Rubripirellula amarantea: one gene and its partners. The main gene of each other region encodes a partner of the protein of the gene in region 3 in a complex. Links are inferred from orthologs where the notes say so. Each region holds a gene or a part of one and is shown on either strand. Other genes may lie near its edges. The genes, in order: accC, Pla22_RS03620 and accD.

Evidence for each region.
Region 1: the proteins of accD (region 3) and accC are in contact, whole or in part, in a solved structure (PDB 8UXZ), measured with the Escherichia coli proteins. The link is inferred for Rubripirellula amarantea from one-to-one orthologs.
Region 2: the proteins of accD (region 3) and Pla22_RS03620 are in contact, whole or in part, in a solved structure (PDB 8UXZ), measured with the Escherichia coli proteins. The link is inferred for Rubripirellula amarantea from one-to-one orthologs.

Annotation. Positions count from the first base shown.
Region 1 is NZ_SJPI01000004.1:188,881-191,947, forward strand. Bases 95-3,004 are described here. They hold accC (acetyl-CoA carboxylase biotin carboxylase subunit), read left to right. Parts: upstream 95-832; coding sequence 833-2,176; downstream 2,177-3,004. Other genes in these bases: Pla22_RS24615 (M24 family metallopeptidase), read left to right, coding at 95-234; accB (acetyl-CoA carboxylase biotin carboxyl carrier protein), read left to right, coding at 353-829; Pla22_RS24630 (hypothetical protein), read left to right, coding at 2,201-2,875. Outside these bases: more of Pla22_RS24615, read left to right, coding at 1-94. UniProt on the Escherichia coli protein: This protein is a component of the acetyl coenzyme A carboxylase complex; first, biotin carboxylase catalyzes the carboxylation of the carrier protein and then the transcarboxylase transfers the carboxyl group to form malonyl-CoA.
Region 2 is NZ_SJPI01000001.1:1,000,946-1,003,848, forward strand. The notes cover bases 13-2,758. They hold Pla22_RS03620 (acetyl-CoA carboxylase carboxyltransferase subunit alpha), read right to left. Parts: upstream 1,996-2,758; coding sequence 1,030-1,995; downstream 13-1,029. Other genes in these bases: Pla22_RS03615 (CvpA family protein), read left to right, coding at 13-498; Pla22_RS03625 (serine/threonine protein kinase), read right to left, coding at 2,047-2,758. In the rest of the region: more of Pla22_RS03615, read left to right, coding at 1-12; more of Pla22_RS03625, read right to left, coding at 2,759-2,903. UniProt on the Escherichia coli protein: Component of the acetyl coenzyme A carboxylase (ACC) complex. First, biotin carboxylase catalyzes the carboxylation of biotin on its carrier protein (BCCP) and then the CO(2) group is transferred by the carboxyltransferase to acetyl-CoA to form malonyl-CoA.
Region 3 is NZ_SJPI01000001.1:3,110,328-3,113,289, reverse strand. The notes cover bases 158-2,962. They hold accD (acetyl-CoA carboxylase, carboxyltransferase subunit beta), read right to left. Parts: upstream 2,145-2,962; coding sequence 1,170-2,144; downstream 158-1,169. Other genes in these bases: Pla22_RS11445 (hypothetical protein), read right to left, coding at 2,736-2,962; Pla22_RS11455 (serine/threonine protein kinase), read right to left, coding at 158-849. In the rest of the region: more of Pla22_RS11455, read right to left, coding at 1-157.

The DNA of each region.
Region 1 (3,067 bases), on a different replicon or contig from region 3:
TTTTCGCATTCGCTGGGGCATGGAATCGGGCTTCATATCCATGAAGGCCCCCGATTAGCGGCAGTGGCCGAGGATGTGTTGGCTGAGGGGATGATCGTAACGGTTGAACCCGGCGTATACTTTCAAGCCGATTTCGGAATCCGTATCGAAGATGACGTTTTGATCACCCCCAATGGCTGCGAGGTTCTGGGCAAGCTGCCAAAGGGACTCGATGATTGTCGTTTGATGCTGTAAAACGGGCGTCGACGTGGGCAAACGGTCCTGCGAAAGTACCGGCCTCGGCTGGTCGCCAGTCCGGTTCTGCCGGTGATTGTTTTCCCTCATTTCTTTTACATCTGACGACGAGTCCAGCATGAGCAAGGGCGGTAAGCCAAAGGATGTGTTCGACGTTGAACGCATTCGCGAGATCATCGAGTTAATGGAACAGCACGATCTTTCGGAAGTCGACCTGCAACAGGGCGATGAGAAGATCAAGATTGGGCGCGGCCAAACCGCCCCAGTTTACGCCCCTGCTGCGGCTCCTGTTGCTGCAGCGGCACCCTCGCCAGCAGCACCGGCTGCACCGGCCGCGGATGCTCACGCGGGCACCATCACCATCAATGCGCCGATGGTTGGCACGTTCTATTCCAAAGCCAATCCAGAATCCCCCGCCTTTGTGAAGGTCGGTGATCACGTCGGTCCGGATACGGTGGTCTGCATCGTCGAGGCGATGAAGGTCTTCAACGAAATTCCTGCTGAATGCAGTGGCAAAATCGTAGAGATCTTGGTCAATGACCAGCAGGCCGTTGATTTCGGTAAGCCAATGTTCCGCGTTCAACCGGACAAATAATTCGTGTTTGAAAAAATCTTGATCGCCAACCGTGGCGAAATTGCGCTGCGCATCATCCGCGCCGCACGCGAAATGGGAATCAAATCGGTTGCGGTCTACAGCCAGGCCGACGCCGAGTCGATGCACGTCAAACTGGCCGATGAAGCTTACTGCGTCGGTTCGGCTCGTTCGGGTGATTCCTATCTTCGCATTGACCAAATCATCGCAGCCGCTGAAGTGTCGGGCGCTGATGCGGTTCATCCCGGCTATGGGTTCCTCGCCGAGAATTCCCACTTCAACGAAGTGTGCCGCGAGAGCGGCTTTGAATTTATCGGGCCAAGCCCACAGGCGATGGAAAAACTTGGTGACAAGAATACCGCCCGTAGCATGGCGATCGCTAACAATGTTCCCGTGGTTCCCGGCAGTGACGGATTGATTGAAAGCCCCGAGGCCGCGATCAAGACCGCCAAAGAAATCGGCTACCCCGTGCTGATCAAAGCAACCGCGGGCGGCGGTGGCAAAGGGATGCGCGTTGCCGAGGACGAAAAATCGCTTGCTGTTGCGATCAACCAAGCTCGCACCGAAGCCGAAGCCGCGTTCGGTAACGGTGGTGTTTACCTTGAACGATACATTGGACGCCCGCGTCACATTGAAGTTCAGGTGATCGCTGATAACCACGGCAACGTGTGCCATTTGATGGAACGTGACTGCAGCGTTCAACGGCGTCACCAAAAACTCATCGAAGAGGCGCCGAGCCCGAACCTTCCCGAAGAACGGCGTCGTGAAATTTGCGAAGCTGCCGTGCGAATGATTCGTGGTGCGGACTACTCCAACGCAGGCACCGTCGAGTTTATCGTTGACCAGAACGACGACTTTTACTTCATCGAGGTCAACGCGCGGATCCAGGTGGAACACCCCGTTTCGGAAATGATCACCGGCATCGACTTGATCAAGGAACAAATACGAGTCGCCGCAGGCGAGCCGTTGTCGTTCACTCAAGATCAAGTGAAGTGCGAAGGCCACGCAATCGAGTGTCGCATCAACGCTGAAAATCCTGACAAGAATTTTCAACCCAGTGCGGGCAAGATCACTCAAATGTTTGCCCCCGGTGGTTTGGGCGTTCGCTTTGACTCGCATGTCTACGGCGGATACACCGTGCCACCGTACTACGATTCAATGATTGGCAAGTTGATTGTTCATTGCCGAACGCGAGACGATGCGATCGCAACAATGCGACGAGCGCTCTTTGAACTGCAAGTCGAGGGAATCCACACGACGGCGTCGTTCCACGACAAGGTGCTCCAGCATCCAGAATTTGTATCGGGCAAGCACGACACGAAGTTCGTCGAACGTGAATTCCTGAGCTAAACCAACCTACCGCCCTAACCCACTGTGCCTCTGCTTTTTTCCATCGAACCGTTCACCTTCGTTCTGGCTTTGTTGCCGTTGGTTGGGTACCTGTTCGTTTTGGGGCTGATTCGGTTTTCGCGGCGGGCTTTGGTGACGACGGGATCGCGCGACGTTGCCGCACTCGCGGTGGCCGTCTGTGGATTTGTGGCCGCCGGGCCAGCCGAATTGCTGTTTCCTACCACCGCGGCAACGGTGTTCGGGCCCATGGTTTGGCTGGCGCTGATCGCGTTCTATAGCCTGTCCGTTTCGTTGATCGCGTTAACGGTTACGCCAAAGTTAGTCGTCTACGGACGGACTCCCGAAGAAACGTTCGACGCATTGCTGCGGGCGTGTTTGAAAATTGACGCTGGATCGACAGGCGATGCGAATCGTCTGCAAGTCTTTTTGCCTTCACTTGATGTTCGCTTACGCATCGATGGCATTCGTGGTCTCGATTATTGCCGCGTGCTGACCTTCGAACCCGTCCAATCGGTAAAGTTTTGGTCCGCGATGTTGGCTAACTTGCGAGGCGAGTTGCAGACCGGCCAAGATGCTATTCCTCGTCGCGGATTAGCGATGCTGGTCACTTCGTTCGCGATCGCGGGAATCCTCGCTTGGTATGGCTTGAACAATCAAACGCTCGTTGTTGACGGATTTCGCGACTGGCTGTGGCGGTGATTACCTACCGAAATCAATTTACAGCCATGTTGGCCTAAGCCTTCAACATTCCGCGCCGTTGTTTTACCGCTCAGAATCCCACCTCCAAAATGCCACCGTCAGGCGTTCACCGCGCAGGATCCTACGACCAGGTGTATCCCACCGGGGACGTTGCCATTAATCGTTTCCCACACAGGGGTTATCGCGAGTCTA
Region 2 (2,903 bases), 2.1 Mb from region 3 along the record:
GTCACATCGCTGTTGGTTTGGGTTGCGTTTCGAATGATCAGCCATTCAATCGACCGTATGAAGCTAAGCGAGTTCGACCACCACATCGGTGCTGTTTTCGGCCTTATCAAAGGCGGCCTGTACTGCATTCTGATCACGCTCTTTGCAGTGACACTGGGCGGTACCTGGGCCCGTGAAACTGTGGTTCGAAGCAAGGGAGGTCACTACATCGCCGACTTACTTGATCGCAGCGAATCTGTGATTCCGCCCGAGATCCACCAAATCGTCGATCCGTACCTACAACGATTCGACCAGCAATTTAACCAACCAACCGGATCGGGAACACTCAGCCCGAACGCCGCGCAAGTCGCTTCCGAGCTGATCGCTCCGGGCGGCAGTTGGTCTCCGGAATCAGCCTGGCAAAATCCTCCTACGGCCAACCCCACGACTCAACCCAACAACCAATGGGACAGCGTTCCTCGCCAAGCTCGACAGTTCGACGGGAACATCCAACGATAGGCAAAACGACTCGCCATCCAACCGATCTAGCTTCGCCAAAACGAGACACCAATCGCAGAACCAATCAGCACTTCAATCAGCACTCTGGCTACCGCACTAGCTCATCACTAGCTCATCTCAGATCGACATCGCAATGGACCGGGGCAGAAGTAGACCTTCAGGCCTCAATGGCGAACACAGCTACACAGCCCATATCCGGGAAACGCGTCAAATACAGGGAAAAACGCACCTCTAATACAACATAAGAGGCATTATCGGACGTTGCGGGGCGGTTGTTTCTTACCCTGCTGGGCTGATCCGTCTTCACGTCTATGGTCCGATCTTGACCGACCGTCGCCCGCCTAACAGAGCGTCCTGCTCACCGACGATGGGCTTCAAACTGCTCGAGCAAACGTCCGCGAGCGTCGCCCAACAACGCTGCAACTTTAGCTCTCCGCGACTCAATCATCCTGCTCGGGTTGGCTGCTCGCTTTGGATTGAAAACAAGCTTCCGGCCAGGACTCGTAGAACGAGCCCGACGAGGCTTGGTTGCTAAACCGCTTCTTCCAAGAACACACCGATACGGCGAAACTTCTCGTACCGTTCTTCCACGAGTTCTTGGCTCGACTTAGCTTCGAGTTCTGTCAAAGTCTTAGACAGATACCCCTTCAGGCGCGAAGCCATTTGGTGATGATCCCGATGGGCTCCACCAAGCGGCTCCTCAAGCACGTCGTCCACCACACCTAGCCGTTTAAGGTCGCTGCTCGTGAAACGAAGAGCCGCGGCGGCCTTGGGAGCGTGCTCGTGGCTCTTCCACAAAATACCGGCACAACCCTCAGGACTGATGACGCTGTAGTACGAGTGCTGCAGCATCGCAACGCGGTCGCCGACGCCGATTCCGAGAGCTCCGCCACTGCCACCTTCGCCGATCACTACGCATATCACGGGTGTCTTCAATCGGCTCATCATGAACATGCTTTCGGCGATCACTTGAGCTTGCCCTCGTTCTTCAGCACCAATACCCGGATAGGCTCCTGGAGTGTCGATGAAGCAAATCAACGGCAGCCCATACTTTTCAGCCAGCCGCATTTTTGTCATCGCCTTGCGATAGCCTTCGGGATGCGCACAACCAAAATGACAGGCCGCACGCTCTTTGTAGGTCCGACCTTTCTGGTGACCAAGAACCATCACCTTGAAACGATCTAGCTTGGCAAAGCCAGACAGCATCGCGCGATCATCGCCGAAGTGCTTGTCGCCATACAGTTCCACAAACTCATCAAAAGCTAAGTTCAGGTAGTCTCGCGTGTAAGGACGATTCTTATGCCGAGCCACTTGAACCGTTTGCCATGCATCAAGCGACGCGTACGTCTCTTTCAGCTGCTTCACCAAATCTAAACGCAACGTTCGGATCTGAGTTTCTACCTCATCGGTTCGGTCAGTATGACGAGCGAGTTGCGCGATCTGACTTTCGAGTTCAGCAATGTCGTTTTCGAATTCGAGGCCTGGTCCAGCGCTCATGTTGTTTACCCTTGTATCTTCTAGTCTGTAAGTGATGAAATGAACGCGAGATCATTCTTGATCGTCGATGGGGCCGCCTTTGCGAATCATGTCATCCGGGGCACGAATAGAGCTATTGTTGTCAAACACGCTAACCTCCGGTGCACGAGGTCGCTTCTTGAAAATTTCCACGCCCCGAAACACCTTCAGGAATTCCCACATCGATGGTGGGCGATCGTCCGGTCGTTTTGCCATCATGCTCTTCACAAGATCAGCAAATTCGCGAGTCACGTTGTCGTTGTGGACGATTGGACTTGGCACGGACGCAGACAAGTGTTTGTTAAGCAGATCGTTGGGAGTGTCGCCAGTGTATGGGACCTTACCGGTCGCCAATTCGTAGAGCACGCAACCAAACGAATAAATGTCGGTTCGCTCATCGCACACTTTGCGGCGGATCTGTTCCGGTGCCATATAGCTTCGCGTGCCTTTGGCCAACTTGACGCGATGGAACATTCTGCCGAGACCGGTCTTCTTCTTTTCTGAGATCGTAAAGTCAATCAACTTAACGACACCTTCGCGACTGACCAGAAAGTTGTCTGGCTTCACGTCGAGGTGAATCCAATTCTTCGTGTGCATGTAGTACAGACCTTCAGCAGACTGCTCGACAATCTTATCCAGCATGAAGGCCAGGGACTCGGGCCCGGTACGAAGAGCTTGCTTCATGTTCAGTTCACTGAACAATTCAAGCACCAGCATGGGTCGAGAGTCTTCACGGTACTCCACTACCTTGATGATGCGGGGACTCGCTAGATCCTTGGCAACGGTGTACTCGTGCTTGAGCAGATTGATTTCTTCGCGATTGGCCTTCAACGACTCTTTAAGGACCTTCAGCGCAAACCGCTCTTGGCTGTTCTCTTCGATCGCTTCCC
Region 3 (2,962 bases):
AGCGGTCCGATCATCTACGTTCGGATTGAGTGCGTGCATGATCGCTTTTGCCAAACGAGGATCAACCGTCGGACAAAGATCCACCAGTTGCTTCGAATCGGCGGTGTCATGTTGCAACGCCGCGCGACCGTTGAGCATTTCGCTTTGCCAAGGATGCTCAAAGGCGACCAAGCAAAAACACGTTACCCCGAACGAGAACACATCGACTCGCTTATCCGTGGGACGACGACGGACAATCTCGGGCGACATGTACAAGGGTGTTCCGGTGCGGTTTCCAGAAACCATAAACGGCGCCGTCGCAGGCACGGTAAGGCCAAAATCAATTAGCTTGGTGAGGGTATTGTCTGGGGTACAAATGAAATTGCGAGGACAAATGTCGCGGTGAATGAACCCTTGATCATGAACGTACTTGAGAGCCTCGGCCATGTCGCGGATCATCCGCAAACGCTTGCCGGTCACGTGGTGCTCTTGTTTTTGCACAACGATATTTTGCAAACTCGGGCCGCCGATATATTCCATCACGATCACGGGTTCGCCTTTAGGCGAAACACCAATCTCGTAAGTCTCGACCACCTTGGGATGCTTCATCAACATCGCAATTTGGCCTTCGGTCGGTTTGTTGAGACCCTTGAAGCGAGCTTCAAAGAGCTCGTATTTTTCGATGTCAAGAATTTTTACGCCAACCATGCGGTCGTTGTGCATTCGGTCTTTGGCGACGAAGAAGTTCGCCATCGTTCCCGTGAACGCCGTTCGCGTGCGATGGAAACGTCCCTCAACATCGATTCGCCCGGTGGTCTTCGCACCACCGGAAGATTTGAAAGCCGACTTGAGCGAATCAAATAGGGACATGGAAGGCTGGCGTCAGATATCAGAGGATAGATAACAGGAAACAGGAAACAACGCTTCAGAAGCGTTGCCCAACCGATCGACAGTGAGCTGCAAACAATGCGGCCATTGGTAACAGTGTCACTAGCAGCAACGTCACTGGTATTTGTGGTCACTGCTGAAAGGACACGAATAGCCAGATCTTCGCTGGCAGGTCACTAACCGCGTATCGCTAGCGATCGACCATCAACGCCCGAACTCACACGCTTCTAGTCTACTACAAAGCTGACAAAAACGCTCTGGCGGACCCCTAGATCCTTGTTCCTAGTCGCTGTTGCGACTTGCTACTTCCCGCAATAGTCGATTGTGCGGGCAATTTCGGTTTTGAGGTTTTTGCGCGGCACGATCCGGTCGATGTAGCCGTGCTCGAGCAGGAACTCGCTCGTTTGGAATCCTTCGGGCAATTCGATCCCGATCGTGGCCTTGATCGTTCGGGGGCCAGCAAACCCAATCAAAGCCTTCGGTTCAGCGAAAACCAAGTCGCCCAGCGAAGCAAAGCTAGCTGCCACGCCGCCCATCGTTGGATTGGTCAGAACGCTAATGAACAATCCTCCCGCCTCGTCATAACGAGCCAGAGCAGCGGAGACTTTTGCCATCTGCATGAGCGACAGAATGCCCTCGTGCATTCGAGCTCCGCCACCCGAGGCGCTGATGATGATCAGCGGCAAGTTCTGAGTGGTGGCGTGTTCAATTAACCTCGCCAAGCGTTCGCCCACCACACTGCCCATCGATCCCATGATGAACGCTGAGTCGGTAATCGCGATGGCAACGCGTCGAGCTCGGATCATGCCGGTGCCGGTCAGTGCAGCGTCGGTTAAACCGGTACGCTTTTGTTCGCCGATCAGCCGGTCAGCGTATTTGCGACGGTCCGAGAACTCCAGCGGGTCCGTCGGCCGCAAGTGCTCATTCATCGGCTCAAACGTGCCATCGTCGAGGACCTGGATGATCCGTTCTTTGGCCGAGACATAAAAATGATGCTCGCACTTCGGGCAAACATTTAGATTCTGCTCAACAGCTTTTTTGTAAACCGTCGACCCGCAACCGGGACAACGAACCCATTTTCCCTCGGGCACTCCGCGCTTCTTCGGAGCCACGACTTGAGTGTCGTCGCCTTGGCTGGCGGAACCTGAGTTAGCCGCAGCCGACGCGGCGTTTCGCGCAGCCACACTGCCCGAGACAGCCTCACCGCTGGGAGCAGAAGCGCCAGCGGGCGGCGTCAACGAAGCACGGTCGGACGAATCAGAATCGACGGTGGACATACAACGCTTGATGCAGGAAAAGGGAAGGTCCCAGAAATTGGATCCCAGATTCTGGGGTGACCGAGTTCTAGCCTAGCCAAATTGACCAGGAAAACCCGCCAAAATTATTTCTTGCGGTGACGGATTTTGGCTCGCATACGTCGTTTTTTCCGCCCAACTTTTCGCCGACCTTTTCCCGTTCGTTTAGTACCCACCTAGTGAATTCTCCATGATTTTTCGCCATTCGCGGGCATCCGCGAGGCATAAGGAAGCAAATCGCACGGCAAAAAGACGCCGCACGCCATGATTTTCAATCGGTAGCCTACCAGAATGCCGGTTTCGAGCAAGCTGGGAATGCATGCTTCGACACTCAGGTCGGCGAGATAAGAAATCAAACCGCTTCGATCAGTCAAAACATGACGGATCGGCTGAGCCTCGATTATCTGGTTCTCATGCTCAAACCTAGCCCAGAGAGCAAAACGCGGCCCTCGTCATCTTACCCCCAGGCTCAACGAGACTCACCGCGGCTCACCTTCAACCATTCAGAATCGCTGGCAATCAGCGAGATTCACTGGCAATCACTGAGCCCCCAACGACTCACTGAAGCCGTATCTACATTTCCACATCGCGGGTGTACACCGCCAACGCTGTTTCGAAGGTCTCGGCGCTGATCTTGAAATCTGGATGCGCGTCCGTGTGACGATTGCAATGGTCAACCAACACGCGGTACAAGAACCGAAACAAATGCCGAGGAACTCGCAACGATTGAAACGCCGACAGCATCCGTTCATAGCTCACATCGGAAGCGAACAAATCTCGCGGCTCCGGCGTGCTGTTCT